DNA from 3 places in the Comamonas koreensis genome. Region 3 is predicted to be linked to each of the others. Evidence: predicted binding sites of a transcription regulator. Region 3 holds the regulator's gene; each other region holds the start of a gene.
What was found. Region 3 encodes sigma-54, which starts transcription at its own class of promoters, with help from an activator protein. Its sites were predicted from a motif close to TGGCANGNAANCTGCTTT; they were not measured.
Positions count from the first base shown of each region.

Region 1 (5,814 bases), 2.6 Mb from region 3:
CCTGGGCCTGTTTCGCCTGGCCTTGTTCTTTACCATCGATCCGCTGTGGGACATGGTGGTGGGCGCGCTGCGCGTGCGCGGCTTTGAGACCTGGCACCTCGATGCGCTCTGGCCTGGTGTGACCGACCTGGGTTGGGTGAGCCTGCTGATCTACCTGGTGGTGTTCGACTTTGTGGCCTACTGGATCCACCGCGGCCAGCACCAGTTTGTCTGGTGGTGGCGGCTGCATGCCTTGCACCATTCGCAGCAGCAGATGACGATGTGGAGCGACAACCGCAACCACCTGCTCGATGACCTGGTGCATGACAGCATTCTGGTGTTCGTGGCCGTGTTGATCGGTGTCGCGCCCAGCCAGTTCGTGGCGATTGTCGCGATCACCCAGCTGAGCGAAAGCCTGCAGCACGCGAACCTGCGCCTGTGGTTTGGCCGCCTGGGCGAGCGCCTGTGGATCAGCCCGCGCTTTCACCGCCGCCACCATGCGATTGGCATCGGCCATGAATCGCCCGCTGCCAGCGCAGCGCCCAACACGGCGGTAAAGGCCGGCGAGGCTGCGCCACGCACCCGCTTGGGGGGCTGCAATTTCGGTGTGCTGCTGCCATGGTGGGATATGCTTTTTGGCACCGCCAACTTTGAGCTACGCTATGACCCTACCGGTATCCGTGACCAGGTGCAGCCCAACCGGCAAGGGCAGTTGCGCGATTACGGACGCGGCTTTTGGAGCCAGCAATGGCGCGGGCTGCTGCGCCTTTTGGGCCGCGCCTGAGTGCTGCGCAACCGGCTGATGCCGAACCACTGAGCGGCTGGTTGGCCTGACCACCCCGCTCAGATACACAAGGAGTTCACCCCATGCCCCTCGCGTCTGCGGGCTCCCGCCTGATGTTTGATGCCTTCTGGCGTGCCGCTGCCTATTGTTTCCGTCCCCGGGTCATGCTGCTGTCCGTGCTGCCACTGGTGGTGATGCTGGTGGCCTTGGGTGGCTGGAGCTATTTCTACTGGTCAGGCGCCGTGGCGACGATGCAGCACTGGGTGGAGACAATAGGCTGGCTGCGCACAGTGTTCAGCTGGTTTGGCAGCACTGGTACGGAAGGCTTTGCAGCCGGCATTGCGCCCTTTGTGGTGCTGATCTTGATCACGCCCATAGCGGCGGTGGTCGCGCTGCTGGTGATTGCGCTTTTGATGACACCAGCCCTGGTCAACATGGTGACCGAGCAGCGCTTTGCCCAGCTGGAAAAGAAAAAAGGCATGGGCCTGGTCACCAGCGTGCTCTGGGCTTTGAGCACCTCGGCGGTGGCCATTGTGGCCTTTGTCGTTACCATGCCGCTGTGGCTGATCCCGCCTTTGGTGCTGATCGTGCCGCCTGTCATCTGGGGCTGGCTGACCTACCGCGTGATGAGTGTCGATGCACTGGCAGAGCATGCCAGCAAGGCTGAGCGCGACACGCTGCTGCAGCGTTACCGCTGGCCGCTCTTGCTGATGGGCATCATCTCGGGCTACATCGGCATTGCGCCCAGCGTCGTCTGGGCCTCGGGCATGGTGTTCACCATTGGCTTTGTGGTGCTCGTACCCATTGCGGTGTGGATCTATGCGATCACGTTTGCTTTTTCCTCGCTGTGGTTCATCCACTTTTGCCTGGCCGCGCTGCAACAGCTGCGGATCGAGAATGGTGAGCCTGGCGCGCAGCTGCCCGGGACGGAGCCGGTGGTGGCCGATCCTGCCGACGGTGCGCTGCTGCCCGATTCGGCGGCGCCCAGATAAGCGGCGAAGACGCGCTGCGGGGTGCGATGCCGATGGCTTGGTACCGTGGCTATGTTGTCAACGCACCAATAAAGTGCACAAATAACCAATTTGGTGAGCGTCAGTGATGCTGGCAAAATTGATATAGATTTGCACCATTTTGGTGCTGATGCGGCATCGGCTGCCATGGCCTGCACAGATCTGGACCGTAGGCTGCAAAATCCTCAGCGCCTCCCGGGGCCCCAGGCCAAAAGCGCGTTACAGTCTGGCTTTGGGCAAAGTCCGGGTGCGTTCGCGTTCTGGCAGGCCCGCATCTTCTGGTTGGCATGGGCATGTCATAAAACTGGCACGTAAACTGCTTTAGTCTTGGCACAGCCCTTTTTATTCACGATTTTCTTTGGAGCATTAGATGGCCAAGAGCGTTGCAGATGTGATGAGCATGTTGGACGAGAACGAGGTCAAGTTCGTTGATCTGCGTTTCACCGACACCCGTGGCAAGGAACAGCACGTCACGGTGCCTATCTCGCACTTTGACGAAGACAAGTTCACTTCGGGCCACGCGTTTGATGGCTCCTCCATCGCTGGCTGGAAGGGTATCGAAGCATCCGATATGCTGCTGATGCCCGATCCCAACACCGCCAACATCGATCCGTTCTTTGACGAAACCACGATGTTCCTGCAGTGCGACGTGATCGAGCCCGGTGACGGCAAGGCCTATGACCGCGATCCACGCTCGGTTGCCAAGCGCGCAGAAGCCTACCTGAAGGCATCGGGCCTGGGCGATACCGCCTACTTCGGTCCAGAGCCAGAATTCTTCATCTTCGATGGCGTGCGTTGGAGCACCGAGCCCAACAACCCGTTCTTCGACATCGAAGAGTACGAAGCACCCTGGAACAGCGGCGCCAAGTTCGATAACGGCAACCGTGGCCACCGTCCACGCGTCAAGGGCGGCTACTTCCCTGTGCCTCCTGTTGACAGCACCCAGGACATGCGCGCTGAAATGTCGCTGCTGCTCGAATCGCTGGGCATCCCGGTTGAAGTGTTCCACCACGAAGTGGCGGGCGCTGGCCAGAATGAACTGGGCACTCGTTTCTCGACCCTGGTCGAGCGTGCCGACTGGACCCAGGTGCAAAAGTACGTGATCTGGAACGTGGCAGACACCTACGGCAAGACGGCGACCTTCATGCCCAAGCCTTACTCGGGCGACAACGGCTCGGGCATGCACGTGCACCAGTCCGTGTGGAAAGACGGCAAGAACCTGTTCGCCGGTGACGGCTATGCCGGTCTGTCCGATTTCGCGCTGTACTACATCGGCGGCATCATCAAGCACGCTCGCGCGCTGAACGCCATCACCAACCCTGGCACCAACAGCTACAAGCGCCTGGTTCCTGGTTTCGAGGCGCCCGTGAAGCTGGCTTACTCGGCCAAGAACCGCTCGGCATCGATCCGTATTCCTTACGTGAGCAACCCCAAGGGCCGCCGCGTGGAAGCACGTTTCCCCGATCCCCTGATGAACCCCTACCTGGGCTTTGCAGCGCTGTTGATGGCCGGTCTGGACGGCGTGGAAAACAAGATCCATCCGGGTGAAGCCGCCACCAAGGATCTGTACCATCTGCCACCCGAGGAAGACAAGCTGGTGCCTACCGTGTGCCACAGCCTGGACCAGGCTCTGGAGGCACTGGATGCCGACCGCGCGTTCCTGACCAAGGGCGGTGTGTTCAGCGACAGCATGCTGGACGCCTACATCGAGCTGAAGATGGGCGAAGTGACCCGCTTCCGCCAAGCCGTGCACCCCGTCGAATACGACATGTACTACTCGCTGTAAGCCCCTGCTGGCCAGGTCCTCGTGACCTGGCCCTTTGGGCAAAACGGCCTGCCGACCTGCAAAGGTGGCAGGCCGTTTTTTTATGGATGTTCTCGGGGCAGGGGGCATGGCCGGACAGCGGCGAATCTGTAACAGCAGGAACTGTTCGGCATGATCGGCCTCCTTTGTAGCTACACTGCGGGTTGCAGAGAGGGGCCATCGTGCAAAGCCGCTAACGGGCTGTCACGGACATACGGGCAAAGTGGAGTGAACGGGCGAAACGGGGTTATGCATACAAAGTTGTTGTTTTTGATGGTGGCAGTGGCATGTGCGCAAGGCGCGGTGGCGCAGGATCGCATTTATCGCTGTGGCAATGAATACACCAACGATGTGGCCAAGGCGCGGCAAAAGGGCTGCGCCGTGGTCGAAGGCGCCAATGTCACCATCGTGCAAGGCACGCGCCCGCACACACCCGCTGCCAGCCCGGCACCCGCACCCAATGCCCCCGCAGCTGCCCCGCGCCCCGCGCGTGCGCCCGCCGCTGCGTCACCCGCGCCACGCTCCACCACGGCCGAAGGCCGCGCCCGCGATTCCGACGCGCGCCTCATCCTGGAGACCGAGCTGAAAAAAGCCCAGGACAAAAAGCTCGCTTTGGCGCGTGAGTACAACAACGGCGAGCCCGAGAAAAACGCGCTGGAGATGCGCAACCCCGCCTTCTACACCAAGCGCGTGGCCGATCTGAAGCAAGAAATCACGCGCAACGACAGCGATATCGCTGGCATCCAGCGTGAGCTCCAACGCCTGCCGGCCCCATAATCAAAGCTTCAACCTTTTGGGGCATATCCCATGTCTGACCTCCGTGCCATGGATCGCGAATGGCAGGCGCTGGAACACATCGCCACCTTGGTCGCCGTGATACGGCTCGATGGCGCCGCTGTGCGGGTCAATGCAGCGCTGGAGAATGCGCTGGGCGTCTCGCGCAAAAGCATTCTGGGCCACTACTTTGGTGGATTTTTCCAGGACGATGAACTGATCCACAAGGCCCTGGTCGATGCGCGGGCGCAGCGCTTTTCGTCGCTGCGCTTTGAGGCGCAATTGCGGCGCAGCCTGCAAGACGCCTTTCCCGTGCATGCCAACCTCTCCTGGTGGGAAGAGGAGGAGAGCATTCTGGTGGAGCTGTGGCCGCTGGAGCAACAGGTGCGGCAGGACCGCGAGGAGCGTGTGCGCGAGCAGGCGCTTGCCAACAAGGAGCTGATCCGCAACCTCGCCCACGAGATCAAGAACCCGCTGGGTGGCATACGGGGCGCGGCCCAGCTGCTGGAGCTGGAGCTGCCCGATGCTCAGCTCAAGGAATACACCGACGTCATCATTCACGAGGCCGACCGCTTGCAGGCGCTGGTCGACCGCTTGCTCGCGCCGCACCGCCACCCGCACACGGTGGGGGATGTGAATATCCACGAGGTCTGCGAGCGCGTCTGCCAGCTGGTGCTGCTCGAGTACCCGCAGGGCCTGCGCATCGAGCGCGATTACGACACCTCGCTGCCCGAGATCCGCGGCGATCGCGAGCAGCTCATTCAAGCCTTGCTGAACATTGTGCAAAATGCTGCGCAGGTGCTGGTGCCGCAAATGGCCCAGGACCAGGCGCGCATTACTTTGCGCACCCGCATTGCCCGGCAGCTGACCTTGGGCCGCAAGCGGCACAAGTTGGCACTGGAATTGCATGTCATCGACAACGGTCCTGGCATCGAGCCGGACATCAAGGAGCGGATCTTCTACCCCTTGGTGACCGGACGTGATGGTGGCACGGGCCTGGGTTTGCCGCTGGCGCAGACCTTCGTGCAGCGACATGAAGGCCTGATTGAATGCGAGAGCGAGCCCGGGCGCACGGATTTCCGCATCATGCTGCCGTTGACAGACTAGGGGGCAGTTGGCTTCCCTTGCTGCAGGACCACGGTATGTAGAACTGTAAGGGTAGGGTGATAGCGACAATGAAACCAATCTGGATAGTGGATGATGACCCGTCGATCCGATTTGTACTGGAGAAGGCACTCGCCCGCGAGCAGCTGCCCACGCGCAGCTTTGTGCATCCCAAGGAAGTACTCGAAGCCTTTGACAATGTGAGCGACCAGGCACTGGCGCCGTCAGTGCTGGTCAGCGACATCCGCATGCCGGGTGGCAATGGCCTGCAGTTGCTCGAACAGGTGCATGAGGACCATCCGCAGCTGCCGGTCATCATCATGACCGCCTACTCGGACCTGGACAGCGCCGTCTCGGCC
Region 1 covers NZ_CP043575.1:2,546,529-2,552,342, forward strand. Annotated here, with positions in the region: gene F0Q04_RS11385 (sterol desaturase family protein) at 1-763, shown strand, start outside; gene F0Q04_RS11390 (EI24 domain-containing protein) at 847-1,755, shown strand; gene glnA (type I glutamate--ammonia ligase) at 2,144-3,559, shown strand; gene F0Q04_RS11400 (hypothetical protein) at 3,827-4,354, shown strand; gene glnL (nitrogen regulation protein NR(II)) at 4,385-5,458, shown strand; gene ntrC (nitrogen regulation protein NR(I)) at 5,527-5,814, shown strand, end outside.
Region 1: a site for sigma-54 is predicted at 2,079-2,096, ahead of glnA (type I glutamate--ammonia ligase). Genes of this name have one in related genera too.

Region 2 (5,814 bases), 1.8 Mb from region 3:
CCATGGCCATGCCCATGGTGGCTGTGGCCATCGTTGGTGACATGCCCGCCATAGGCGCCGCCTTCCGGCTCAAAAGGCAGTTCCGCCTCGACCACGGTCATATGCATGCTGCGCAGCATGTCGGCCAGCACATGGTCGGGTTCGATCTTGAGGTGGTCGGGCTGCAGCTCGATGGGCACATGGCGGTTGCCCAGGTGGTAGGCGGCGCGCATCAGGTCAAAAGCCGAGCCATGCTGCGCGCAAGCGCTGATATGCAGCACTTTTTGCGGCGCGGCTTGCACGAGAATCACCGAGCCGTCCTCGGCCACCAGCACATCGCCTCCGCGCACGGCCTGACCGCGTGGCAGAAAAATCGCCAGCGCACGGCCGCTGCTGTCGGTGGCCGAAAAGCGCGATTTCTGGCGCACATCCCAGTCCAGCTCGACAAAGCTCGCGCGCTTGCGCAGGGCCGGTGCCAGGCCCTGGCCAGCGGGCAGGCATTTGGAGACTTGCAGCATCGCCCCGTCCGTCATGGCAGCTCCAGGCGCATAAAGCAGCTGTTCGGATCGGGCTGGTAGCTGCCAAACGGTGCGCAGGGGACAAAGCCATTGCGCGCGTAAAAACGGCGCGCCGGTGCAAAAAAGGCCTCGGTACCCGTCTCCAGGCTGATGCGCCTGGCCCCCATCGCGCGGGCCTGGGCCAGCACATGGTCTAGCACCTGCTGGGCGGCGCCTGAGCCGCGTTGCGCCGCCTCCACCCGCATCGATTTGAGCTCCAGGTGGCCGGCATCCAGGGTCTTGAGCGCGCAGGTGGCGACCAAGGCCTTGGGCTCCTGCGCAGCGGTCCAGCCGGTCCACAGCTGCAGCCCGGGCGCGCGCAGCTGCGCGGGGTCGAGCGCATGCACGCTCTCGGGCGGCGAGATACGGCGCATATCGCTCAGGTGCGCTTCCAAAAAGGCCAGCACGCGCGCGTCGGTCACGGGGTCCAGCTTGAAAATCAATGGGCTTGCCATGGGTCCTTACCGGTTCAAAACAGAAAATAACGCTGGGCCATCGGCAGGCTGCTCGCTGGCTCGCAGGTCAGCAGCTGGCCATCGGCGCGCACCGCATAGGTCTGGGCATCGACCTCCATGTGCGGCGCCAGGTCGTTGTGCACCATGTGCTGCTTTTGCAAGCCGCGTATGCCTTTGACAGCCGACAAGGTCTTGGCCAGGCCAAAGCGCTGGCCAATGCCGGCAGCCAAGCCCGCTTGCGAGACAAAGGTCAGTGAGGTCCTGGCAATCGCCCCGCCAAAGGCGCCAAACATCGGGCGGTAGTGCACCGGCTGGGGTGTCGGGATCGAGGCATTGGGGTCACCCATGGCCGCCATCGCGATAAAGCCGCCCTTGAGAATGCAGCTGGGTTTGACGCCAAAGAAGGCCGGCTTCCAGATGACGATATCGGCCCACTTGCCCACTTCGAGGCTGCCCACCTCATGGCTGATGCCATGGGCAATGGCCGGGTTGATCGTGTACTTGGCGATGTAGCGCTTGATGCGGAAGTTGTCATGCCGCTCGCTGTCGCCGGGCAAGGCGCCGCGCTGGAGCTTCATCTTGTGCGCCGTCTGCCAGGTGCGCAGGATCACCTCACCCACCCGGCCCATGGCCTGGCTGTCGGAGCTGAACATGCTGATGGCGCCAATGTCGTGCAGGATATCCTCGGCCGCAATGGTTTCCTTGCGGATGCGGCTTTCAGCAAAGGCCAGGTCCTCGGCAATCCCGGCATCAAGGTGGTGGCAGACCATCAGCATGTCCACATGCTCATCCAAGGTGTTGATCGTGTAGGGCCGCGTCGGGTTGGTCGAGCTGGGCAGCACATTGGCCTCGCCCACCACTTTCAAGATATCGGGCGCATGGCCGCCGCCCGCCCCTTCGGTGTGGAAGGTGTGGATGGTGCGGCCCTTGAACGCGGCCACCGTGTCTTCGACAAAGCCGCTTTCGTTGAGCGTATCGGTATGGATCGCCACCTGGGTGTCGGTGAGCTCGGCCACATCCAGGCAGTTGTCGATGGCCGCCGGCGTGCTGCCCCAGTCCTCGTGCAGCTTGAGGCCAATCGCGCCGGCATCGATCTGCTCATGCAGGGCCAGCGGCAGGCTGGCATTGCCCTTGCCCAGAAAGCCCAGGTTCATCGGGAAGGCATCGGCCGCCTGCAGCATGCGCTCCATGTTCCAGGCGCCGGGCGTGCAGGTGGTCGCAAAGGTGCCGGTGGCCGGGCCGGTGCCGCCACCAATCATCGTCGTCACGCCGCTGGTCAGCGCCTCTTCGATCTGCTGGGGCGCGATGAAGTGGATGTGCGTGTCGATGCCGCCAGCGGTCACGACCATGCCTTCGCAGCTGATGATCTCGGTGCCCGGGCCAATGATGATGTCCACACCCGGCTGCGTGTCCGGGTTGCCGGCCTTGCCAATCGCGGCAATGCGGCCGGCCTTCAGGCCAATGTCCGCCTTGACGATGCCCCAGTGGTCGATGATCAGCGCATTGGTCAGCACCGTGTCCATCGCGCCCTGCGCACTGCTGCGCTGGCTTTGCGCCATGCCATCACGGATGGTCTTGCCACCGCCAAACTTCACCTCTTCGCCGTAGCCGCCCGCACGCAGGGTGAAGTCCTGCTCCACCTGCACGACCAGTTCGGTATCGGCCAGGCGCAGGCGGTCACCCACCGTGGGCCCATAGGTCTCTGCGTATGCGCGTCTGTCCATTGTTGCCATCAGAACCATCCTGTCTTAGAACGCTGGCACAGCATGCCGGGCTTCATTCCAGCGCCCCTTGCACCAGGCCGCGAAAACCGTAGATCTGCCGCTCGCCGCCAACATCCACCAGCTCCACCGTGCGCTGCTGGCCGGGCTCAAAGCGCACCGCCATGCCGCTGGCAATATGCAGTCGCATGCCGTGCGCCGCCTGGCGGTCGAAGCTCAGGCCGGCATTGGTCTCGGCAAAGTGGTAGTGCGACCCTACCTGGATGGGCCGGTCGCTCGCGTTGTGTACCACCAGCGTGGTGGTACGGCGCCCGGGGTTCAGCGTGTGTTCGCCCTCGTCCAGCAGCAGTTCACCTGGGATCATGGTGCCGCTCCTCGTCAGGCCAGGCGCGTCAGCATGGCCGCGCCCAAGACCGCGGTGGCCCCGCCCGCCAGCTTGGCCAGCCAGCGGTGGCGCTGCATGAGGGCCTTGCCCAGCACCATGCCGCCCACATGCAACAAGGCCGAGCCCAGCGCCATGCCCGCCAGCGCGCCCGCCGATGCCAACGCCGAATCTGCTGCCAGCTCAAAGCCGTGGGCCGCGCCATGGAAAAACGCAAACACCCCGGCCAGCGCAGCGGCCAGCACCCAGGGCATCTGCTTTTGCACCGCCACCAGCAGGCCCAACACCAGCACCGATGCGGCAATCATCGGCTCCACGCCGGGCACCCACAGACCGGCAAAACCTGCCAGCGCCCCCGCCACCAGCAGGGCCACAAAGGCGGCCGGTGCGCGCCAGGCGGGCGTCACCGTCAGCGCACTCCAGGCGCCCACGGCCAACATCGCGGCCATATGGTCGGCGCCAGTAAACGGATGGGCAAAGGCATGGCCAAAGCTGCTCAAAAGGCCATGGTGGCCGCCACCATCGGCGCCCACATGGGCCATGGCTGACAGCGGCAAAGCCGCAGCGGCGGTGGCCAGCGCGGCAGAGAATTTCTTGAAGTTCATAGTGGTCGAGTGCGCGAGAAAAATGGGAGGTTCAGACAATGGGCTCATGCACGGTGACGAGCTTGGTGCCATCGGGAAAGGTCGCCTCGATCTGGATATCGGCAATCATCTCGGGAATGCCCTCCATCACGTCGGCGCGCGTGAGCACCGTGCGGCCGGCGCTCATCAGTTGGGCAACGGTCTTGCCATCGCGCGCGCCCTCCATCACAAAGGCGCTGATCAGCGCCACCGCCTCGGGGTAGTTCAGCTTGAGCCCCCGGGCCAGGCGCCGCTCGGCCAGCAAGGCGGCGGTAAAGATCAGCAGCTTGTCTTTTTCGCGAGGTGTCAGTTCCATACCTAGTGCAAAGCAAGGCACATGCCAAGGGGCTACAACGGCTGGGCATGCACGCTTTCCGTGCCGCCACCCGCCCGCCTTGCACCACATGCATGCACAGCAGCCGCGCATGCACCAATTCGGCACAGACCACACCCCAGAGCAGTGCAGTTCCTGGCACGTGGCTTGCAAAAGCCCACGCATGTCTTTCGTCCCCCTGCTCCCGCTCCCGATCCCGGCCCTTGCGCCCTGCTGCCCGCCAGGCACCCACCGCCCGCCGCAGCCATGAGCTGGCATGCCCAACTAGACCTGCGCTACGGCCAGCAAGCCGGCAAGACGTCGGTGCAGTTCAGCCACGATGGCCCGCTGCGCATTCTCAAAAGCCTCTACCCCGAAGGCCCGGGCATTTGCCACAACGTGCTGGTGCACCCGCCCGGCGGCCTGGTGGGTGGCGATATGCTGGATATCTCGGTCGAGGTGGCGGCAGGCGCCCATGCGCTCGTCACCACGCCGGGCGCAACGCGCTTTTACAAGAGCAATGGCCAGCCGGCCTTGCAGCGCACCCGCCTCAAACTGCAGGCCGGCGCCCGGCTGGAATGGTTGCCGCTGGAAGCCATTGCCTACAACGCCTGCGATGCGGCCAATGAGCTGCAGATGGAACTGGCACCGGATGCAGAGCTGCTGACCTGGGACATCACCGCGCTGGGCCTGCCGCTGGCGGGTCAGCCCTTTACCCAGGGCGTGTTTTCGCAGCACATCGCATGGCCGGGGCATTTTCTGGAACGCGGCCGTATCCGGGCCGATGATGGGCTGCTGCTCAACGCACAGCTGGGCCTGGCGGGCCAGCGCTGCCTGGGGAGTTTGATCTACGCCAGCGGCTCGCCCATCAACCGCGCGCAACGCGAAGCGCTGCTGGAGAGCACCCAGCAGCTGCTGGACGCAGGCCCAGCGGGGTTGATGGCCGGGGTGACCGCGCCGAACGAGCATATGCTGGTGCTGCGTGGCCTGGCGCCCGTGGTGGAGCCGGCGATGCAGCTGTGGAAGACGGTCTGGGGCCACTGGCGCAGCAGCCTCTGGGGCCTGCCGGCGCAGCGGCCGCGTATCTGGTCGATGTGAGTGCAGCGCTTGCCCAGCGCTGTTAAGCGTGTAAGCGCTTAAGCGCCGTCGATCAGCTGCTCGATATCTTTGGCCAGCGTTTCAACGGGGGTGCCATAGCGGCTGTACAAGCGCAGGCGCCCTTGCGGGTCAAAGATGTAGTCGCCAGCGGTATGGTCCATCGTGTAGCTGCCCGGGGTCTGGCCCTCGACCCGCTTGTAGTAGACCTTGAAGTCCTTGGCCATCTTGGCCGTTTCCTCGTCGCTGCCGCGCAGCGCCAGAAAGCTGGGGTCAAAGTTGGCGAGGTAGGCCTGCAAGATTTCGGGCGTGTCGCGCGATGGATCGACCGAGGCGAAGATCACCTGCAGCTTGTCACCCTTTGCGCCGAGCTTTTGCTTGACGGCGGCCAGGTCGCCCAAAGTGGTCGGGCAGACATCGGGGCACTGGGTAAAGCCAAAGAACACCAGCACGACCTTGCCCTTGAAGTCGGCCATGCTGCGGCGCTGGCCATGCTGGTCGGGCATGGAGAAATCCTGCCCATACTCCTTGCTGCCCGTCAGGTCGATGGCGTTGAAATCGGCCTTGGATTTGCAGGCGGTGAGGACACCGGCGGCCGAGGCCAGCATGGCCGAGCCCGCCAGCCAGCGAAGGGCATTGCGCTTGTTCATTGCAGATTTACCAGCTCACATAGTGGTCCACCAGCAGCG
Region 2 covers NZ_CP043575.1:1,703,130-1,708,943, reverse strand. Annotated here, with positions in the region: gene ureE (urease accessory protein UreE) at 1-497, opposite strand, end outside; gene F0Q04_RS07630 (GNAT family N-acetyltransferase) at 509-991, opposite strand; gene ureC (urease subunit alpha) at 1,006-2,724, opposite strand; gene F0Q04_RS07620 (urease subunit beta) at 2,768-3,076, opposite strand; gene F0Q04_RS07615 (HupE/UreJ family protein) at 3,091-3,699, opposite strand; gene F0Q04_RS07610 (urease subunit gamma) at 3,731-4,033, opposite strand; gene F0Q04_RS07605 (urease accessory protein UreD) at 4,298-5,128, shown strand; gene F0Q04_RS07600 (SCO family protein) at 5,167-5,775, opposite strand; gene cyoE (heme o synthase) at 5,783-5,814, opposite strand, start outside.
Region 2: a site for sigma-54 is predicted at 4,043-4,060, ahead of F0Q04_RS07610 (urease subunit gamma). Genes of this name have one in related genera too.

Region 3 (5,814 bases):
GCCCGCAGCCTGGCGAGCAACGCCGTCAAGGCGCTGGACCCGACCCGCGAGGTGCGCGAAGCCCAGGCCGCCTACGACTACAGCCCCACCGCGCAGAACCAGATCCGCCTGGCCCAGGCCCTGCTGGCCAATGGCCAGGCCGAGCAGGCCTTTGGCCACTTTGAGGCCAGCATGAAGGGTCCGTTTGCCAACGACCTCGATATCCGCTGGGGCGCTGCGCAAGCGGCCTACCAGGCCGGCCATCCGCAGCAGGCGCTGCAGCAGCTGCGCGTGATTGCCCAGGCGGATGTGCACTTCCGCGCCGAGGCCGTGGGCCTGCTGGTGGCCAAGGCCTACGCCCAGCTGGGCGACCAGGAGATGGCGCGCAAGAGCTTTGACTTTGTGCGCCAGCACTCGGGCAGCTTCGATGTGATGGCCGAGTACGCGATCTGGGCTGCGGGCCAGGGCGACTGGCAGACGGCCAATGGCCTGCAGGCCGAGCTGAACAAGGCGATGACGCACTGGAGCGGCCAGCAGCGCCAGCTCAACCGCGAGATGCTGCAGCGCCTGAAAACCGCCTTTGCCGCCCAGCCCAGGTAAGCCCACCTGGCTTGCCATTGACCAAACCGCAATAGGCCTGCTGCCAGCAGGCCATCCCACCGCCCCGCAGCCCTTGCCGCGCGCCAGTTTGCGCTTGCGCAGACAGCCGCCACAGCACAGTCGCTAAAATCGCTGTCTATGGCAAAAATCATCGTTCTGGCCCTGGTGCTGCTTTTCACTGGCTGCGGCCTCTACATGCACCTGCGTGGCAAGGTGCGGCACAAGCTGCTGCGCCAGCTGTTTGACCACTCCACGTTCACGGCGCCATTCAATGTGTTCATGCTGATGTTCAGCAAGGTACCGCGCACGCCCTACCTGCCCACCAGCACCTTCCCCGACCTGGCCCCGCTGCAGGCCCACTGGCGCGAGATCCGCGAAGAGGCCATCGGCCTGCACCAGGCCATGCAGATCAAGGCCGCAGCCAACAACGACGACGCGGGCTTCAACTCTTTCTTCAAGACCGGCTGGAAGCGCTTCTACTTGAAGTGGTACGGCCAGGCCCACCCGTCTGCGATGGAGCTGTGCCCCAAGACCACGGCGCTGGTGCAGTCCATCCCCGGCATCAAGGCGGCCATGTTTGCCGAGCTGCCGCCCGGCGCCAAGCTCAACCTGCACCGCGACCCCTATGCGGGCTCGCTGCGCTACCACCTCGCTGTGCTGGCGCCCAATGATGACCGCTGCATGATCGAGGTCGATGGCACGCCCTACAGCTGGCGCGAGGGCGAAGGCGTGATCTTTGACGAGACCTTCATGCACTGGGCCGAGAACCGGTCCGAAGGCAACCGCATCGTGCTGTTCTGCGATGTCGAGCGCCCGATGACCAATGGCTTTGCGCAGTGGCTCAACCGCTGGCTGGGCACGCATGTGGTCGCTGCCGCCAGCTCGCCCAACAACGAAGGCGATCCGCGTGGCTTCATCAGCCGCATCTTCAAGATCTCGTTCTACATGGGCCAGTACCGCCGCCGCTTCAAGGCCTGGAACAAGACGGCCTACAAGCTCACCAAGTTTGGCCTGATGCTGGCCGTGCTGGCCTTGTTCATCTGGTGGCTGTGGCCAAAGTAAAGCGGCTCCGTCTCAAAGCAAAACCGCAGTGCCTAACGCAACTGCGGTTTTTTTATGGGCCCTGGCTGCTTGCGCTTACAGCGCCTTGCGCAGGCTGGCCGGCGGGATGCGCATCGCCTCGCGGTACTTGGCCACCGTGCGGCGCGCGCATTCAATGCCCTGGGCCTGCAGCAGATCGGCGATTTTTGCATCCGACAGCGGCTTTTTCGCGCTTTCCTCGTCCAGCAGCTGCTTGATCAGCGCCTTGACCGCCGTGCTCGACGCACTGCCGCCGGTCTCGGTGCCCAGGCCCGAGCCAAAGAAGTACTTGAGCTCGAACGTGCCCTGCGGCGTGGCCATGTACTTGGCCGTGGTCACGCGGCTGATGGTGGACTCGTGCAGGCCCAGCTCATCGGCAATCTCGCGCAGCACCATGGGGCGCATCGCCAGCTCGCCATGGACAAAGAAATTGCGCTGGCGCTCGACGATGGCCTGCGAGACGCGCAAGATGGTGTCAAAGCGCTGCTGGATGTTCTTGATGAACCAGCGCGCCTCCTGCAGCCGCTGCTGCAGCGCGCCATGGCCTTCGCTGCCCTTGTGGCTGCGCAAGGCATTGGCGTAGACATCCTGCACGCGCAGGCGCGGCATCACCTCGGCATTGAGCTGCACGCTGAAACCGGGCACCGGCAGGCCGCGCTCATTGCTGAGTCGCACGATGACATCGGGGATGATGGTGTTGCGGTCCACATCGGCATAGGGCCGGCCGGGGCGGGGCTCGAGCTTGGCGATCAGCGCCAGCGCGCTGCGCACCGCGGCATCACTGCATCCGGTCAGTTGCACCAGCTTGCGCACATCACGGCGCGCCAGCAGCTCCAGCGATTCCTGGCAGACCAGCAAAGCGGTCTCCAGCGCCAGCGCATCGGCCTCGGGCGTGTCCGAGCCCTCTTCATCCAACAGGCGCTGCTGGGCCTTGATCTGCAGCTGCATGCATTCGGACAGGTTGCGCGCGCCCACGCCAATCGGCTCCAGGCTTTGCAGCAAGCGCAGCGCCACAGTCAGGTGGTGCAGCAGCACTTCGTAGCGCTCGGGGTCACTGGCGTCGCCAAAGCTTTGCGCGAGCTCGGCCAGCGTTTCTTCGAGGTAGCCGTCGTCGTTCAGTGATTCAATCAGAAAGTAGAGCGCGGCCCGGTCTTCCTGGCACAGGCGCAGCGACAAGGCCTGGCGGTGCAGCACATCCTGCAGGCTCAGGTGCTCGCTGCGCCGGTCGGACATCGGCGTCTCGTCGTCGTCATCGCTGGCGCTGGAGCGCGCGGGCAGATCGCCACCCCACTCTTCCCAGTCCGATGCCGAATCGCCGGCAGCGGCCTCGGCATCGACGCCGGTTTCCTTGCCCGCGCCAAAATCCAGCGGCTGGTCGGAGGTTCCGGGCTCGAAATCGCTACTGTTGTTGGTGTCGGTGCTGGCAGCAGTATCGGCACCCTTGTCGGCTGCGTCTGCAGCGTCTGCAGCTTCGGCAGATTCAGCGGCTTCTTTACCGGCTTCAGCCTCGGGGGCCTCATCGCCCTCGCGCTCCAGAAACGGGTTTTCGTCGAGCATCTGCTCGACTTCCTGCGTCAGTTCCTGCGTGGACAGCTGCAGCAGGCGAATCGACTGCTGCAGCTGGGGGGTCAGGGTCAGGTTCTGCGATACGCGCAGCGACAGCGACGGCATCATGGCTGCGCCTCCCCACGGGCTGGGGCAGCTGGCAACGGATCAGCCCTGCCGGCCCCGCAGCGCGGGACGGCATCTTGGCTGGCACGCCCGCCAAGGCGTGCGGTGTCACATACGGAAATGTTCACCCAGATACACCCTCCGGACCTCTGCGTTCTCCACAATCTCTTGCGGCGTCCCGGCGGCCAGCACCTTGCCATCGCTGATGATGCAGGCATGGTCACAGATACCCAGGGTTTCGCGCACATTGTGGTCGGTGATCAGCACGCCAATGCCGCGCTCCTTGAGAAAGGCGACAATGCGCTGGATCTCGATCACGGCGATGGGGTCGATGCCGGCGAAAGGCTCGTCGAGCAGGATGAAACGGGGCTGGGTGGCCAGCGCACGGGCGATCTCGACCCGGCGGCGCTCGCCGCCGGACAGCGCGACTGACGGTGATTCGCGCAGGTGCTCGACCCGCAGCTCCTGCAGCAGCGCGGTGAGCTGGCGCTCGACCTCGGCGCGCGAGAGCGGCTTGCCATGCTCATCTTTTTGCAGCTCCAGCACGGCGCGCACATTGTCCTGCACGCTGAGCTTGCGAAAGATCGAGGCTTCCTGCGGCAGGTAGGACAGGCCCAGCTGCGAGCGCTGGTGGATCGGCATATTGGCCACCGACTGCCCATCGATGCGGATATCCCCGCCATCGCTGCGTACCAGGCCCACGATCATGTAGAACGAGGTGGTCTTGCCCGCGCCATTGGGGCCTAGCAAACCCACCACTTCGCCCTTGCGCACCGACAGCGACACGTCCTTGACCACCTTGCGGCTGCCATAGGATTTCTCCAGGTGCAAGACCTCCAGCTGGCTGCGGTGGTCGCTGTTGGCGACCCGGGCGTTGACGGAAATGGTCGACGAGTTTTCTGCCACGGTCACTTGGCTCCGTCGTTCAGTTGGGTGCTGGGGCGCAATGGCGTCTTGTCATCGGCAGCGGGCTTGGCCGGGGCGCTGGCCTTGTCGTCCGCCTTGCCATCGGCCTTGGGCGTCAGGATCACACGGACGCGGTCCTTCTTGGGCGCACCGGGCTTGGGATCGGCCGCCGCCTGGGCGCCCTTTTGGCCGGAGACCGTGAAGGTATCGCTCAGATTGTTGTAGACGATCAGCGGGCCACTGACCTGGTCGGTCAACGTGGTCTCGCGGTAACGGCGCAACTCGCCGCGGCGCTCAAAGTGCACGGTGTCATCGCGGCCGTTATAGGTGATGACCTCGCCTTCGCCTTCGACGAACTCGTCAGGCGCGCCTGGGGCCGAGTCACGCTTTTGGCGGAAGAATGCGAGCTTGCCCGGCGCAGCAGTCACCACGCCGTGCTGGAAGCCGTCGCGGTCCTGGCTCACGGTCAGCTGCGCGCCACGGATGATGATGGTGCCCTTGGTCACCACCACATTGCCCGTGAAGACACTGGTCTGCTTGAGTTCATCGTGGCGGCCATCGTCCGCCTCGATGTTCATGGGTTTGGTGCGGTCTGCACGCTCGGCGTGCGACAGCAGCGGCACGGCCAGGGCCACTGCCACCAACAAAGAGTTAAAAATACGGTGTCTCATAAGGCATGAATCTTGCTCTGCCCCATTGTAGCCATGCTGGAGCGTTAGGCCGTTTCTGGCACAAAAAAGCCCGCGTGTGAACTGACCCCAAGAAGTTGGACAGTTGGAAGCTAGGGACTGAAGGCCTGAATCCGGTATTGCACCGGACTCAGGCCTTTTAGTTTTAGCTTGATGCGTTGGTGATTGTAGTAATGGATGTAGTGGTGAAGACCTTCTTGAAGCTGCGCCACACTGCTGAACTTGTTGAGGTGGAAGAACTCGGACTTCAAGGTTCCGAAGAAGCTCTCCATCGCTGCGTTATCCAAGCAATTGCCCCGACGTGACATGCTTTGCACCAGGCCATGATCGGCCAGCAAGCGGCGATAGGCACGACTTTGGTACTGCCAGCCCTGGTCGGAATGCAGCAATGGTTTTTCCTCCCTGCCCAGCTTGCCTAGCGCCTTGCGCAACATGTCACCCACCATCTTCAAGCGCGGTTGCGTATTCATCTGATAGCTCACCACCTCGCCATTGAATAGATCCATGACAGGCGACAGGTATAGCTTTTTACCCAAGACGTTGAACTCTGTCACGTCCGTCACCCATTTCTGGTTAGGCTGCTCGGCCATGAACTGGCGCTGCAACACATTGGCCACGTCCGCGTGCTGCCCGGCGCGATAGGAGCGATATTTCTTGGGCCGAACCAGGGACTTCATCCCCATTACCTGCATCAGGCGCTGCACGCTCTTGTGGTTCACATGACAGCCATTGCGCTTGAGTTCAAGCGCAATACGCCGATAGCCATAGCGTCCTTTGTGAAGCTCGTAGACAGATCGGATCTGAGCCTTGAGCTCAGCGTATTTGTCGCCTCTCCTGTGCACTTGAGCCTGGTAATAGAAGGTGCTGCGCGCCAGCTTACCTGCCCGCA
Region 3 covers NZ_CP043575.1:5,165,506-5,171,319, forward strand. Annotated here, with positions in the region: gene F0Q04_RS23630 (hypothetical protein) at 1-579, shown strand, start outside; gene F0Q04_RS23635 (aspartyl/asparaginyl beta-hydroxylase domain-containing protein) at 727-1,641, shown strand; gene rpoN (RNA polymerase factor sigma-54) at 1,717-3,333, opposite strand; gene lptB (LPS export ABC transporter ATP-binding protein) at 3,439-4,215, opposite strand; gene lptA (lipopolysaccharide transport periplasmic protein LptA) at 4,239-4,907, opposite strand; one part of gene F0Q04_RS23655 (IS3 family transposase) at 5,018-5,814, opposite strand, start outside.